One region of the Duganella sp. GW821-FHT07F09 genome, then DNA from elsewhere that is predicted to be linked to it. Evidence: predicted binding sites of a transcription regulator. Region 1 holds the regulator's gene; each other region holds the start of a gene.

The links. The regulator sigma-54, encoded in region 1, starts transcription at its own class of promoters, with help from an activator protein. The targets are predictions, from matches to a motif close to TGGCANGNAANCTGCTTT.
Region 2: a site for sigma-54 is predicted at 4,031-4,048, ahead of adh (aldehyde dehydrogenase). Genes of this name have one in related genera too.
Region 3: a site for sigma-54 is predicted at 771-788, ahead of AC07P1_RS15340 (ammonium transporter). Genes of this name have one in related genera too.

Annotation. Positions count from the first base shown of each region.
Region 1 is NZ_JBWKQJ010000016.1:90,446-95,834, reverse strand. Features, by position in the region: gene AC07P1_RS30495 (CheR family methyltransferase) at 1-277, shown strand, start outside; gene AC07P1_RS30490 (protein-glutamate methylesterase/protein-glutamine glutaminase) at 294-1,361, shown strand; gene AC07P1_RS30485 (enoyl-CoA hydratase/isomerase family protein) at 1,443-2,528, opposite strand; gene hpf (ribosome hibernation-promoting factor, HPF/YfiA family) at 2,684-3,043, opposite strand; gene AC07P1_RS30475 (RNA polymerase factor sigma-54) at 3,119-4,600, opposite strand; gene lptB (LPS export ABC transporter ATP-binding protein) at 4,610-5,362, opposite strand; gene lptA (lipopolysaccharide transport periplasmic protein LptA) at 5,365-5,389, opposite strand, start outside.
Region 2 is NZ_JBWKQJ010000033.1:294-5,682, forward strand. Features, by position in the region: gene AC07P1_RS33595 (FAD-dependent oxidoreductase) at 1-1,210, opposite strand, end outside; gene AC07P1_RS33600 (hypothetical protein) at 1,331-1,618, shown strand; gene AC07P1_RS33605 (TonB-dependent receptor family protein) at 1,763-3,892, opposite strand; gene adh (aldehyde dehydrogenase) at 4,097-5,389, shown strand, end outside.
Region 3 is NZ_JBWKQJ010000005.1:217,025-222,413, forward strand. Features, by position in the region: gene AC07P1_RS15335 (zinc-dependent metalloprotease) at 1-642, shown strand, start outside; gene AC07P1_RS15340 (ammonium transporter) at 837-2,039, shown strand; gene AC07P1_RS15345 (helix-turn-helix domain-containing protein) at 2,065-2,640, opposite strand; gene AC07P1_RS15350 (glycine C-acetyltransferase) at 2,832-4,037, shown strand; gene AC07P1_RS15355 (NAD-dependent epimerase/dehydratase family protein) at 4,055-5,023, shown strand; gene AC07P1_RS15360 (L-serine ammonia-lyase) at 5,067-5,389, shown strand, end outside.

The DNA of each region.
Region 1 (5,389 bases):
CACTTTCCTTATCGATCCGGTTCTACGGGCGCGTGTGCAATTTCTCCAGGTCAACCTCAATGCGCCGCTGCCGGCGCTCGGCGAGTTCGACGTCATTTTTTTGCGCAACGTGATGATTTACTTCACCCCGGAAACCAAACGCCAGGTGGCGCAGCGCCTGCTCGCGCGGCTGCGCCCGGGAGGGTGGTTCATCGTGAGTCATTCGGAAAACTTGAACGGCATTACCGATGCGGTCAAGTCTGTCAAGCCTTCCATTTACCGCAAACCCTATGGCTGAGAGGTATCCCCTGGGCATGAGCCGTATCAAAGTAATGATTGTCGACGACTCGGCCACGGTGCGCCAAGTGTTGTCCGCCGTGCTGTCCGCGGACCCCGGCATAGAGGTCGTCGGCGCCGCCATCGATCCAATTTTTGCTATGGAACATATGTCCCGCAACTGGCCGGACGTGATTGTGCTGGACGTGGAAATGCCGCGCATGGACGGCATCAGCTTCCTCAAAAAACTCATGCTGGAGCGCCCCATCCCCGTGGTGATCTGCTCCACGTTGACCGAAAAGGGGGCGGCGACCACCATGAAGGCCCTCGCCGCCGGCGCGATAAGCGTGGTTGCCAAGCCCAAGTTGGGGCTGAAGCAATTTTTGGTGGACAGTTCGGAGGATTTGTCGAGTGTCGTCAAGGCTGCGGCGCGCGCCAACATGGCCGGTGTCTCCCGACGGGTCCTGGCGCCCAAGCCCGCGCCCAAGCTCTCCGCCGACGCGATCCTGGCAGCCGGCAGCCACGCACTCGTCCAGACCACCGAAACCGTGGTGGCCATTGGCACGTCCACCGGCGGCACCCAGGCACTGGAGTTCGTGCTGACCGCGCTGCCGCGGGTTTGCCCGGGCATCGTTATCGTGCAGCACATGCCGGAACACTTCACCGAAGCCTTTGCCAAGCGTCTCGACGGCCTGTGTCAAATCGAGGTGCTGGAAGCCAGGAGTGGCGACAGGGTGGTTCCAGGCCGGGCATTGATTGCACCCGGGGGGCATCACATGCTGCTCAAACGTAGCGGAGCGCAGTATCTGGTGGAAATCGTCGATGGGCCGCTGGTCAGCCGCCACCGCCCTTCGGTGGACGTGCTGTTTCGCTCCGCCGCAAAGTATGCCGGCGCCAACGCGATGGGCATCATCATGACCGGCATGGGCGACGACGGCGCCCGCGGCCTCAAGGAAATGCATGATGCGGGCGCAACAACGCTGGCCCAGGACGAGGCCAGTTGCGTGGTCTACGGGATGCCCAAGGAGGCGGTAAAACTGGGCGTGGTCGATCGTGTTTTGTCCTTGGACGACATTCCCGCCGCGATCGTCAGCCATGCCAGGTGATTTCGGCGGCCGCGCTTCCATGGCGGCCCGCGCCGACATGGCCGGCGACGCGCGGCGCGCGGTGGGGACACCGGCGGGGCGCTAGGCCAGATGGCGCAGCGGGTGCGCATAATCCGGCCACACCGGCTCGAACAAGCCGCGCACCATCTCCCCGCTCACCCGCTCCAGCGACGGCGGCTGCCATGCCGGCGCGCCATCCTTGTCGATGACCAGCGCGCGCACGCCCTCGATCACCCCGCCATTCTCGAACGCGCGCCGCACCAGCGCGCGCTCCATGCGCAGGCAAGCGGCCATGTCCAGCCCCGCGCCGCGCTCGATCAACTCGTGCGTGACGCACATCATCAACGGCGAACGGGTCGCCATCATCGCCACCGTGGCGCGCGCGAACTCGCCGCCGTCCGCCTCCAGCGAGGCGACGATGGCCGGCACCGATCCGGCGCCGAAGTGGCGGTCGATATCGCCGCGCCGCGCCTCCAGCCTGCCCGCCCCGGCGGCGCCCTTGAACGGCTCCGCGAAGGCCGCGATCGCCTCGACCAGTTCCGCGCCCGGGGTCGATTCCAGTATCGCGTACAGCGGCTCCAGCGCGTCCACCGGCACATAGTGATCGGCCAGGCCGGCATACAGCGCGTCGGCCGCGCCTATCGTCACGCCGGTCACGCCCAGATAGCGCCCCAGCCCGCCCGGCGCGCGCGACAGGAAATAGCTGCCGCCCACATCCGGGAACAGGCCGATGTTCACCTCCGGCATCGCCATCTTCGTGCGCCCGGTGACGATGCGCACCCGGCTGTCCGGTCCGCTCTGCGCGATGCCCATGCCGCCGCCCATGACCACGCCGTCCATCAGCGCGACGTACGGCTTCGGATAGCCGTGCACCAGGTGGTTGAGCGCATACTCCTCGGTGAAGAAATCCTCGAGCAACGCGCTGCCGGCCTGCGGCGTGGCGCGCCCGGCCTCGTAGAAGAAACGGATATCGCCGCCGGCGCAGAAGGCCTTCTCGCTGCTGGAGCGGATGACGACGGCGGCGACGGCGGAGTCGTCGCGCCACGCCAGCAGCGCCGCCGTGATCGCGCGCAGCATCTTCAGCGACAGCGAGTTCAACGCCTTGGGCCGGTCCAGCGTGATGAAGCCGGTGCCGTTGACGATGCTGGTGTGGACCAATTCGCTCATGATGTCGCAACCCGTGATGAAAAACCCCATTCTACCGCCACCTAAACGGGATAAATTATTTTCATCGAATCGAAAGGGGACAAAAGCGGACACAACAAGCGGACACAAAAAAGGGCGCCCTTGCGCCCTTTGTTGGATGGTGCCGGAGGCCGTTGTTATAGGGCGGCGGCAGCGGGTTCGTAGCTATCCGGGAGATGCTTGATCGCATCGTGGCCGTGCTGCTGAACTTTGGATTTGTATTTCATGACCTGCCGGTCAAGCTTGTCGACCAGGGTGTCGATCGCGGCGTACAGGTCTTGCGACAGGCTTTCCACGTACACGGTTTTACCCGACAGACGCAGATTGATTTCAGCCTTCTGGCGTTTGGATTTCTCTTTAAGGTTATCTACAGTCAGAATGACAGCAATATCAATAACTTGATCGAAGTGACGAGTGACACGTTCCAGTTTGTTCTGTACGTATTCGCGGATGGCCGCGGTCACTTCGAGATGATGTCCACTGATGGTCAGATTCATACACGCTCCTAAAGATAAATGTCGCTTACGGTCAGTGCCGCGCCCATTGCGGCCGGGCGCACAGTGACCAAGTAACTACAAAGACTTGCGGAGACTGACGGGAGGGATTTTCAACGCTTCGCGATATTTGGCAACAGTGCGTCGCGCAATCACCATGCCTTGTTCCCCCAGCATGTCCGCAATCTTACTGTCGGATAAAGGATTTTTAGGGTCTTCAGCTCCTGTCAATTGCACGATGAGTGCCCGTATCGCCGTCGAACTTGCTTCACCGCCCGCTTCGGTGGCGACATGGCTACCAAAGAAATATTTCAACTCAAACATGCCGTGCGGCGTCAGCATGTACTTTTGAGTCGTCACCCGAGAAATAGTGCTCTCGTGTAAACCCAGTGTATCAGCAATTTCGCGAAGCACAAGGGGCCGCATGGCAACGGCGCCGTGCGAGAAAAAGTTCTTTTGTCTTTCTACTATCGCTTGCGCCACGCGCAGGATGGTGTCGAAGCGCTGGCGCATATTCTTGATCAGCCACTTGGCCTCCTGCAGCTGGGCGCCCATCTGGCCCTCGCCTTTGCCCTGCTTGAGCAGGTTGGCGTACATGGCGTTGACCCGCAGGCGCGGCATGACGTCGTTGTTGAGGCTGACCTGCCAGCCGCTGCGCGACTTCTTGACGATCACGTCCGGCACCACGTAGTCCGACACGTCCGAGGCGAACGCCGACCCCGGATGCGGATTGCACAGACGGATGACGGCCTGCGCCTCGCGCAGGTCCTCGTCGTCGCACACCAGCGCTTTTTTCAGCTTGTTGAAGTCGCGCTGGGCGAACCACGTCAAATGGTTTTCGACGATGGTCAGCGCCATGCGCCGCGTCACCAGCGCGATGCCGGGCAGGCGCTTGATCTGCAGCGCCAGGCATTCGGAGGCGTTGCGCGCGCCCACGCCCATCGGGTCGAAGCTTTGCAGCATCGACAAGGCGGTGCGCAGTTCGTCGATGTCGACTTCCAGTTCCTCCGGCAGGCGCGCGTGGATCTCCTCCAGCGGCTCCTCCAGGTAGCCGTTCTCGTCGAGCGCGTCGATGATCAGCTCGACCAGCGCGCGGTCGCGCATCTCCAGCACCGTCACGCGCATCTGCTCCATCAGGTGCTCGCGCAGGGTGCAGTGGTTGGCCTCCAGTTGCGGACGCGCGTCCTCGTCGTCGGGAGCCTTGCTGCGGCCGGCGTCGCTCCAGTCGACATCGGCCTCGCTGCTGGTGCTTTCGGTATCGGCGGCCGGGCCGTCGTAGTTGTCGGCGTCGGCGGGCGCCGGCGCGTCCTGCTGGTTCGGCGGGCCTTCGGACGGGGCCTCGCCGGACGGCGCCTGCTGGCTGATGGCGCCGTCGGACAGCAGCCGCAGCGAACGGTCGAGCGGGTCGTCCAGGCGCTCGAGCAAAGGGTTATCGGTGAGCAGTTGCTCGAGCTCCTGGTGCAGCTCCAGCGTGGACAGCTGCAGCAGACGGATCGACTGCTGCAGCTGGGGTGTCAGCGCGAGGTGCTGCGACGTGCGCAGTTGCAATGACTGTTTCATGGGGCGCGATTACATTCTGAAGTGTTCACCCAGGTACACGCGGCGCACCGACTCGTCGGCGATGATGTCGTCCGGCCGGCCCGAAGCCAGCACCGAGCCCTGGTTGATGATATATGCGCGGTCGCAGATGCCCAGCGTCTCGCGCACATTGTGATCGGTAATGAGGACGCCGATATTGCGTTCCTTGAGGAAGCGCACGATGCGCTGGATCTCAATGACGGCAATCGGGTCGACCCCGGCGAAAGGTTCGTCGAGCAGCACGAAGCGCGGGTTGGTGGCCAGCGCGCGGGCGATCTCCACGCGGCGGCGTTCGCCGCCGGACAGCGACAGCGCCTGGTTTTCGCGCAGCTTTTCGATTTGCAGATCGGCCAGCAGGGTATTGAGCCGTTCATCAATGGCAGCCTTGGATAAAGGCTTGCCGTCCACTTTCTGGATTTCGAGGACGGCGCGGATATTCTCTTCCACGGTCAGCTTGCGGAACACCGAAGCCTCCTGTGGCAGGTAGGACAGGCCGAGCGAGGCGCGGCGGTGGATCGGCAGCGAGGAGATGTCGACGCCGCTGATGTCGATGGTGCCGGCGTCCGACGGCACCAGGCCGACGATCATGTAGAACGAGGTGGTCTTGCCGGCGCCGTTGGGGCCGAGAAGGCCGACCACTTCGCCGCATTCGACCTGCAGCGACACGTCATGCACGACCTGGCGCTTGCCGTAGGTCTTTTGCAGGCCGCGCACGATCAGGGTGCTACCGCATGTTGGCTCCATGCTTATTTCCCCGCCGCTGGGTTGGTC
Region 2 (5,389 bases), on a different contig from region 1:
GAATCACCGACGCATCACAAACAAACAAATTCCGCGTCGTGGTCTGCAAATTACCGTCCACCATATCGCCTATGCGCAAACTCCCGCCAGGATGCGCCGCGAAATGCCAACTCTTAAAAATCCTCCTCGCCCCCGCTGCCCGTAGAATCTCGCGTGCGATGCCAACCCCTGTCGCGAACTTCGCGCGATCCCCGGCAGTGAGCGTCTTATCCACCCAGCGCGGCCCGACGCCCCCACCGATGTCGTCCCGGATCTTCACCATCAATGTCAGCGTTCGCGCATGCGACATTAACCGATCAAGCCGCCCGACCTGCGCCGCGAACGCTTGATACATCGGCTTGGGCAAGGTCATATCCGCCAGCGCAATCCCTTCCTCATGCAAATACATCCCGGCTGCCATCGGCACCTCGGCACCGCCGTCGATATCATCCACCACACCCATGACCGCGATCACCGGATCGCTGAAGAAAGCACTGCTCTCCGCGTGCAGACCAGAGCGATGCAGTAGCCGCGGACTGCCGATACCGCCCCCGGCCAACACCACGTTCGCGCCAAACGCCTCGTGCATTTCACCATCCCGCCGATAGCGCACGCCGGTGGCACGGCCGTTCTCCACAATCACTTGCTCCACTTTCGCCTGGTCGACCAGGACCGCGCCAAGCTGAACGGCTTCATCGATGAAATCGCGCGCGGTCCACTTGGCGCCGAACGGGCAACCGTAGACGCAACGCCAGCAACCGGTGCGGCACGATTGCGGGCGGATTAGTTTGTCCAGCTTGCGCCACCCCAGCTTGCGCGCCAAGGCGCCTTGCTGGATGCGCTTCGCCATCGGCCCGATCAATTCGTCCGGCAACGGCGCCATCGGCAAATCCGCGCGCAGCGATTCCAGCGCCGGCGCCAAGTCGATGCCGTGGGCGGCGAACATAGCCAACGGTGGCGGCGCGGCGGTGGCGAAGTTGATGGTGGTGGTGCCGCCTGCGGCGATGCCGCTGACCAGCAGCGAAGCGTCCCGATGGATGAACGCGCCCTTGCCGGGCACGGCGGCGATACCCGCCATTTGTGATAGTGTCCCTTGCAGTGGCGCCGCGCTTCCCTGTTCCAGTATCAGTACGCGGAGTTTCCGGCGCGCCAGTTCGAGCGCGACGCTGGCGCCGCCCGGTCCGCTGCCGACAACGATCGCATCAAACGTTTGGGCGGCTTGCTGGTTCATGGGGATATTCCTATATGAGGCGTTCACCTTAGCGCATTTTGTGCCCGCTTGCGCAAACACAGAACCGGTTCGCGTCAGCGGGTCACTATCCTGATTACATCACCTTCCAGGAGCGTTGACATGAGCGACACCAGCGAGCACAGCCAAATGGCAGAAAAATTGACCGGACCGGTTTCAGCGATATTGGACAAACATCGCGCGACCATCATGCCCATGTTGGGCGGGAAATCGGGATCGATCACGCGCGAGGCGCTACGGAATGACGAGGCGGTGCGGAAGGTTGCGGGGTATTGTTATTTGATGTTGCCGGGATTGGTGAGGCTGGCGGTGAAGGAGCCGGTTTTTGTTGATTTTGTTTTGGATAATCGGGAGCGGTTGCTGGATCGGTTGGTTGAGCGGGCCGCGTAACACTTGTTTCGAGGAACCCCGTAGGGCGGATTAGCGCAGCGTAATCGGCCATGCATGAGCAGCCAATCGCGCATACATGGCCGATTACGGCGTTCCGCCTAATCCGCCCTACGTGTCTCTACCGTGTATTCAAGGTTGTGGTCGTTAGAACTGGTATTGCGCGCTTGCGCCTACCAGCCAGTTACGTTGTGGAGCGGCTTCGTAATAGCGCTTGTTCGTGTCGCCGACGATCACCGAGCCGACGTAGTTTTTATCCAGCAGATTATTCAGCCGCGCGAATTGCTTGAAGCGCCAGCCTCGCCACTGCTGCTTGGCGCTGACCCGCGCATTTAGAATGCCGTACCCGGATGCCGGCTGATCGACGTTCCCATCATCCGCATAGATCTTGCTGCTGGCGATCGCTTCCAGCGCGGCGCCATAGCGGTCGCCGCTATCCTTCCACGCCACTTCCGCATACGCGTTGGCATTCGGAACGCCGGGCAGGCGGCTACCCTCCAGCACCGCGCCGTAGCTTTGATCGTAGATCGCTCGCAAGCTGGTCAGCGCGACGCGCGTGCTCAGACCGTGGCGCCATGACGAGTCGAGCGACACTTCCAGCCCTTGCCGTAAGGTCTTGCTGGCGTTGCGATAGCTGGTGCGGCCGCCGCCGCTGCTGTCGACCACCACTTCATCGGTCGTGCGGACCTGGAATACCGAGGCGTTGATGCTGGTGCGCTCGTCCAGCTTGCTTTTGATGCCCGCTTCCAGATGCGTGCTCTTGGCCGGCTGCAGGCCGAAGTTGAAGCCGCCGCCGCTGCCCGAGTAGAACAGTTCGTTGAGCGTCGGCGTTTCGAAACCGCGCGCGGCGCTGGCATACACGTTGAGCACCGGCGACACGCGGTACAGCACGCCCAGCACCGGCGTGGTGTGGCTGTACTCCAGGCTGCCGCTGTCATTGCCATTGCTCAGGAAGCGGTCGTCCACGGAAATCTTCACGCTGCTGCGGCGCAGGCCCGCGCTCAGCATCCAGGGGCCGGATTGCCATTCGGTCTGCACATACGGATCGAGATTGGAGACCTTGTCCTGCTCGTCGCGGCGCAGCGCGCCCTTCACGCCCAACTGGGCGCCGACGAAGTTTTCATACCCCTGGCGGCCATCGGTGGAGCGGCCGTATTCGACGCCGACAGTCGTACTGAGCTTGCCGCCGGCCAGCTGGCTGACGTGCATCCAGCTCAGGTCGGTGCCGTAGAAGTCTCGATCAAAATTCACCACCCCGCCCGAGTGCGTCGGCGGTGCCTGGAAGCCACGCGAAAACGCTTGGTACTGGATCACTTCGCGATTGCCGCCGTAGGCCGTCACGCGCAGCCGGTCCTGGCCGAAGCGTTGCTCCCACGTGGCGCCGACCTGCGTGTGATCGATGCTCTTGCGGGTGTTGTAGCGGTCGGCCAGCGTGCGCTTTGGCACCTGGGTATCGGTGGCGTCGGTTTCGCCCGCGCGCGGGTCGCGCTGGTAGGTGGCCCAAGTCACACCCAACGGATCTTGGGTGTCGTCCTGGCGCAGCGCGTTGGCGACGATGGTCAGCTTGGCGTTGTCCATAGGCTCCACGGTCAGCTTGGCAAACGCCTGGTCGCGCGTGGCGGCGCTGTGCGCGCGGTAGCCGTCGGTCTCGAAGCGCGAAGCGTCGAGCACGTAACCGACACCGGCCTGCTTGCCCTGCGCGTTGACGTCGGCCTTGCGGGTGCCGTAGCTGCCGGCGGTGAGGCTGGTTTCGATGGTAGGAGAGCCCTCGCCGTCGCGCGTGAACATCTGGATCACGCCGCCCGAGTGGTTGCCGTAGATGGCGGAGAACGGGCCGCGCAATACTTCGATGCGTTCGGCCATGTCGAGATTGAAGGTGGCGGCCTGGCCCTGGCCGTCCGGCATGCTGGCGGGAATGCCGTCGGCGATCAACCGCACGCCGCGCACACCGAAGGTCGATCGCGCGCCGAAGCCGCGCGATGAGATCTGCAAGTCCTGGGCATAGTTCTGGCGGTTCTGCGCCACCAGGCCCGGCACCGCCGCCAGCGCCTCGGAGGCGTTCACCCGCGCCTGGGATTCATGGATGCGCGCGGCATCGACGACATCGATCGCGGCCGGCATGTCGAAGACGGTGTGGCCGACACGCGTGGCGCTGACGACGACGACCTCGACCGGCGCATCCGCGTTATCCGCGTTGTCGGCGGCGGTGGCCAGGCTGGAAGCGCCAAGCGCGAACAGCGCGGCGACGGCATTAAGTTGAATTGGGGAACGCTTCATGTTTTCTCCGGATGGGCAGCCTGCAATATACCCGTCCGACGCAAAAAGTGCGTCGCCGTTGCTCCAGCGGTGTGTCAAAACTGAACACTGTCACGCGCTGAGGCGCGGGAAGTCGCCTGCCATCCCCCTCAACGCGGCTGGCACGGTGTTTGCGAAAGAAAGGTGGTCACCAACACCACACAACCATAGTAGAAAGAGGACGACATGAATCTCGCAGACATCAGCAAACTGGGCGTAGCCAATCCATTCAAGCCACGGTACGACAACTACATCGGCGGCAAGTTCGTCGCGCCGGTCAAGGGCGAATACTTCGGCAACATCACGCCGATCACCGGCCAGGTGTTTTGCGAGGTGGCGCGCTCGACCGCTGAAGACATCGAACTCGCGCTGGACGCCGCGCACGCCGCCAAGGACGCGTGGGGCAAGACCTCGCAGACCGAGCGCGCCAACATCCTCAACAAGATCGCCGACCGCATGGAGGCGAACCTGGCGCTGATCGCCACCGCCGAGACCATCGACAACGGCAAGCCGATCCGCGAGACCACCGCCGCCGACATCCCGCTGGCGATCGACCACTTCCGTTACTTCGCCGGCTGCATCCGCGCGCAAGAGGGCTCGGTGGCGCAGATCGATTCGGAAACCTACGCCTATCACTTCCATGAGCCGCTCGGCGTGGTCGGCCAGATCATTCCGTGGAACTTCCCCATCCTGATGGCGGTGTGGAAGCTGGCGCCCGCGTTGGCGGCCGGCAATTGCGTGGTCCTCAAACCGGCCGAGCAGACGCCGGCGTCGATCATGGTGCTGCTGGAAATCATTGCCGATCTGTTGCCGCCGGGAGTGTTGAACGTGGTCAATGGATTTGGCCTGGAGGCGGGCAAGCCGCTGGCGTCGAATAAGCGCATCGCCAAGATCGCCTTCACCGGTGAAACCGGCACCGGCCGTCTGATCATGCAATACGCCGCGCAGAACCTCATCCCCGTGACCCTGGAGCTGGGCGGCAAATCGCCGAACATCTTCTTCGCCGACGTGATGGACGCCGACGACGCCTTCTTCGACAAGTGCCTGGAAGGCTTCGCCATGTTCGCGCTCAACCAGGGCGAGGTGTGCACCTGCCCTTCGCGCGTGCTGATCCAGGAATCGATCTACGAGAAATTCATCGAGCGCGCGCTGGCCCGCGTGGCCGCGATCAAGCAGGGCAACCCGTTGGACGCCTCCACCATGCTCGGCGCGCAGGCGTCGCAGGAGCAGCTGGAGAAAATCATGTCGTACATCGACATCGGCAAGCAGGAGGGCGCCGAGCTGCTGGCCGGAGGCGAGCGCAACGTGCAGGGCGGCGACATGAAGGATGGCTACTACGTGCGTCCAACCGTGTTCAAGGGCGACAACAAGATGCGCATCTTCCAGGAGGAGATTTTCGGGCCGGTGGTGTCGGTCACGACCTTCAAGGACGAGGCCGACGCGCTGCGCATCGCCAACGATACGCTGTACGGGCTGGGC
Region 3 (5,389 bases), on a different contig from region 1:
GGCATCGGCAAGGCGGGTGTCAAAATCACCCCGGCGACCGTGCAGCGCCAGGCGCTGAACCGGCTGGCCGACAGCCTGCGGGCGGAGTATCTTGCTCTGCCAGCCAACGTGCTCGATGTTCTGACGCCGCCTGCTGCGGGGCATGATCGTGGCCGCGAATACTTCGCCACCCGCATGGGCTCCGTGTTCGACGCCTTCTCGATCGCCGAGGCGGGCGCCGCGCAAACGGCCGGCTTCCTGCTGGACGCGGGCCGCATCAACCGCCTCGCGTGGCAGCATGCGCGCGACGCGCAGCAGCCCGGCGTGGGGGAAGTGCTGTCGCTGCTGCTGCAAAAGACCTGGAAGCGCGAACCCGTGCCGGCATCGGTGGTCGGCGGCGAGGCGGTGCAGCTGGCGGCCAACTGGGTGCTGGTCGACGGGGTGCTCAATTTGCTCGATGGCGGCAAACTGCATCCGAACGTCGCGGCCGAAGTCACGCAATCGGCGCGCGAACTGGCGCAGTGGCTGCAAAAAAATCCGGGCAAGGGCGTCACTGCCACCAGCCGCAAAGAGGCGGCGGAACTGATTGCCGCCTATTTGAAGGACCCGCGCAGCGTCAAATTGCGCGCCGCGCCGCCGGTTCCGCCAGGAGCACCGATCTAAAACAGGCACCGGTCATAACACGCGGGCGCACCAAAATGATGCCATTTTTCGGTGCGCCCGTAGATGGTGCGCTAACCCGCACCAAAACAAAATACAGTCAAATCATGCACTTAAAATTTGCACCAATCTGGAACAAATATTGCTTATAGGCGTATTGGTTTTCAGATCATGCATTATTTTGGGGAGTGATTTTGATGGGTTTACACAAAGACGGCGCCGACGCATTGTTCATTTTGCTCGGCGCCATCATGATTTTGGCGATGCACGCCGGCTTCGCGTTCCTGGAGTTGGGCACCGTGCGCAAGAAGAACCAGGTCAACGCGCTGGTGAAAATCCTGGTGGATTTCGCGGTATCGACCATCGCCTACTTTTTCGTCGGTTACAGCATCGCCTACGGCGTCAATTTCTTCTCCTCGGCCGACGTGCTGGCGGCCAAAAACGGCTATGAGCTGGTCAAGTTCTTCTTCCTGCTGACGTTCGCGGCGGCCATCCCGGCCATCATCTCCGGCGGCATCGCCGAGCGGGCGCGCTTTCATCCGCAGTTGATTGCCACCGCGCTGCTGGTCGGCTTCGTATATCCGTTCTTCGAGGGCATCGTCTGGAATCGCCGCTTCGGCATCCAGGAGTGGCTGCTGCAGGCCTTCGGCGCCGAGTTCCATGACTTCGCCGGTTCGGTGGTGGTGCACGCGGTGGGCGGCTGGATCGCGCTGCCGGCGGTGCTTTTACTTGGCGCGCGGCGCGGGCGCTATATGAAGAACGGCGCGATCGCCGCCCATCCGCCGTCGTCGATTCCGTTCCTGGCGCTGGGTGCGTGGATTCTCACGGTGGGCTGGTTCGGCTTCAACGTCATGAGCGCGCAGTCGCTCGACAAGATGAACGGCCTGGTGGCGGTCAACTCGCTGATGGCGATGGTGGGCGGAACGCTGGTCGCGCTGCTGATGGGGAAAAACGATCCCGGTTTCGCTTATAACGGGCCGTTGGCGGGGCTGGTGGCGGTATGCGCGGGCTCGGATTTGATGCATCCGATGGGGGCGCTGGTCACCGGCGGTATCGCGGGCGGCATTTTCGTCTGGATGTTCACGCTGGCGCAGAACAAATGGAAGATCGACGATGTGCTGGGCGTGTGGCCGCTGCATGGCCTGTGCGGCGCCTGGGGCGGGATCGCGGCGGGTATCTTCGGGTTGAAGGCGCTGGGCGGAATGGGGGGCGTGTCGTTCGCGGCGCAATTGGCGGGGACGGTGTTGGGCGTGGTGATCGCGCTGGTTGGCGGTTTCGCCATCTATGGCGTGTTGAAAGCCACGATGGGCCTGCGCCTCGATCCCGAAGACGAATTCCAGGGCGCCGATCTCGCCATTCACCGCATCAGCTCCACGCCGGAGCGCGAGTCGAACTGGTAGTGGAGCCGCCGCTGGCCCGCCCGGGTCAGCGGTGTATCACCACCAGCAGCGCCTTCGCCTCGGTCTTGCCGACGTTGCGTATGGTGTGCTGCTGGTCGCCCGGGTAGCGCGCCGTGCCGCCCAGCTTGACCTTCTTCTTGGTATTGCCGACCTCCACCTCCACCGATCCATGCAGCAAGGTGACATGCTCCTGCGCTCCCGGATCATGTCCCTGCGACGCCAGCTCCCCACCGGGCGACAAGGTCAGCTCATACCATTCATACTTACCTGCCAGCTCCATCGGCCCGAGGATGCGCAGCACGTAGCCGGCGTGGTTGCCGGGCAGGGTGGGGGTCTCGTGGGCGTCCAGCACGCGGATGGTCTCGGACTCCTTCTCCGCCGTCGCCAGCAGCTCGCCGATCTGCACGCCCAGCGCGTTGGCTAGCCGCCAGGTGATGGCGATGGTCGGATTGGCCTTCTCGCGCTCGATCTGCGACAGCATCGATTTGGAGACGCCGGCGATGCGCGACAGGTCTTCCAGGGTCAGGCCGCGCCCCAGGCGCAGACGTTGCAGGGCGGCGCCGACCTCGGGTGGTGCGTTCGTCGAAACAGGTGTTTTCATTGTTTTATTCGGCGGATAGGCTAAATTCTAAGTAAATCTGTCGGAAAAACGCGGCCAGAACCGCATGCTTCCGTCTTGCGCAGTTCACTGGTTCTCTGTAAGATTCGATATATTGAATTTGAGTTCGACATAACGGATTTCTCATAACGCAGTGAAAATCTGCTGAAATCGTACCACATACAAGGACCATCATGAGCGACCAAGCAAAAAGCACCTTCTTCAGCGGCCTGCAGCAAAACCTGGATCAATTGCGCGATCAGGGCCTGTACAAGCCGGAGCGCGTGCTCGCTTCGCGCCAGGGTTCCGAAGTGGTGGCCCAGGATGGCCGCACCCTGATCAATATGTGCGCCAATAATTACCTCGGCCTGTCCGGCGAGGAGTGGGTGGCCAAGGCATCGATCGAGGCGACCGAAAAATACGGTTACGGCCTGTCGTCGGTGCGCTTCATCTGCGGCACCCAGACCGTGCACAAACAACTGGAACAGGCGATCTCCAATTTCCTCGGCACCGAGGACACGATCCTGTACGCGGCCGCCTTCGACGCCAACGGCGGCGTGTTCGAGCCGCTGTTCGACGAGAACGACGCCATCATTTCCGACGCGTTGAACCATGCCTCCATCATCGACGGCATCCGCCTGTGCAAGGCCGCGCGCTTCCGCTACGCCCACAACGACATGGCCGACCTGGAAGCGCAGCTGCAAGCGGCCGCCGGCAAGCGCCATAAAGTCATCGTCACCGACGGCGTGTTCTCGATGGACGGCACCATCGCCCAGCTTGACAAAATTTGCGACCTGGCCGACCAATACGGCGCGCTGGTGATGATCGACGAATGCCACGCTTCCGGCTTCATGGGCGCGACCGGCCGTGGCACCCACGAGCACCACAACGTCATGGGCCGCGTCGACATCATCACCGGCACCCTGGGCAAGGCCCTGGGCGGCGCGATGGGCGGCTTCACCTCCGCCCGCAAGGAAGTGATCGACATGCTGCGCCAGAAGTCGCGCCCCTACCTGTTCTCCAATACCTTGGCGCCGTCGATCGCCGGCGCCTCGCTGGCGGTGCTGGAGCGCCTGTCGCAGTCGACCGAACTGCGCGACCGCCTGCACGAGAACACCGCCCACTTCCGCAAGGAGATCGAGCGTATCGGCTTCACCATCAAGCCCGGTACGCACCCTGTGGTTCCTGTCATGTTGTTCGATGCGCCCGTCGCGCAGAAATTCGCGGCACGAATGTATGAGCTGGGCGTTTTGCTCAGCGGCTTCTTCTACCCGGTGGTCCCGATGGGCCAGGCGCGCGTGCGTGTCCAACTGTCTGCCGCGCATACCCGCGAACAGCTGGACACCGTGCTCAAAGCATTCGAACAGGCGGGCACAGAGCTTGGCCTGCTTAAAAAATAAAATAGTCAGGAATCAAAATGGAACAACAACGGATCCTCGTCATCGGCGCCAACGGCCAAATCGGCAGTGAACTGGTGGAGGCGCTGGCCGCCAAACACGGCGCGCAAAACGTCATCGCCAGCGACATCAGCCCGACCAATCTGTATCACGCTGCGCGCTACACGCCGCTCAACGTGCTGGACAAGCAGGCGCTGTCCACCTTGGTGACGGAGGAGGGCATCACCCAGGTGTACCAACTGGCGGCGATGCTGTCGGCCACCGGCGAGGCGGCGCCGCTCAAGGCGTGGACCTTGAACATGGACGGCTTGCTCAATATCCTGGAAGTGGCGCGCGAGCGCGGCATCATCGGCAAACCGCTGAAGGTCTTCTGGCCGTCGTCGATCGCCGCCTTCGGCCCGAACACGCCGGCCGTGAACACGCCGCAAACCACGGTGATGGACCCGACCACGATCTACGGCATCAGCAAACTGGCCGGCGAGCGCCTGTGCGAGTACTACTTCATCAAGTACGGCGTCGATGTCCGCAGCATCCGTTACCCCGGCATCATCAGCTACAAATCGCCACCGGGCGGCGGCACCACCGATTACGCGATCGCGATCTTCCATTCGGCGCTGCGCGGCGAGCGCTATGAATGCTTCCTCGGCCCACAGACCACGCTGCCGATGATCTATATGCCCGATGCGATCCGCGCCACCATCGAATTGATGGAAGCGCCGGCCGAACAGGTCAAGGTGCGCTCGGCTTACAACGTCGCCGGCGTGTCGTTCAACCCGGAGCAACTGGCCGCCGCCATCACGCGCGCCGTGCCGGACTTCAAGATCGCCTACAAGCCCGATAGCCGCCAGGCCATCGCCGACACCTGGCCGCAAAGCCTGGACGACGCCACCGCGACGGCCGACTGGGGCTGGAAGGCCCGCATCGGCATCGAAGAGATGGTGACCGACATGCTGGCCAACGTCGACGTCCGCCTGAGCAAAGCGGCGTAAAGCGGCGGCGCAGTACCTACACTATAAAAAAGAGAGACATCTGATGGACATGAGCGTTTTCGATTTATTCAAGATCGGCATCGGGCCGTCGAGTTCCCACACGGTGGGACCGATGGTGGCGGCCCGCCGTTTTCTGCTCGACTGCGCTCCGCTCGACGATGTCACCGAGGTGAGCGCCGAGCTGTATGGCTCGCTGGCGCTCACCGGCATCGGCCACGCGACCGACAAGGCGGTGATCCTCGGTTTGATGGGCGAGACGCCGCAGGACGTGGTGCCGACCCGGGTCGACACGCAGCTGGCCGACGCCGAAGCGGCGGGGGAACTGAAGCTGCTGGGAACCCACGCGGTGCCGTTCAAACGCGGCAG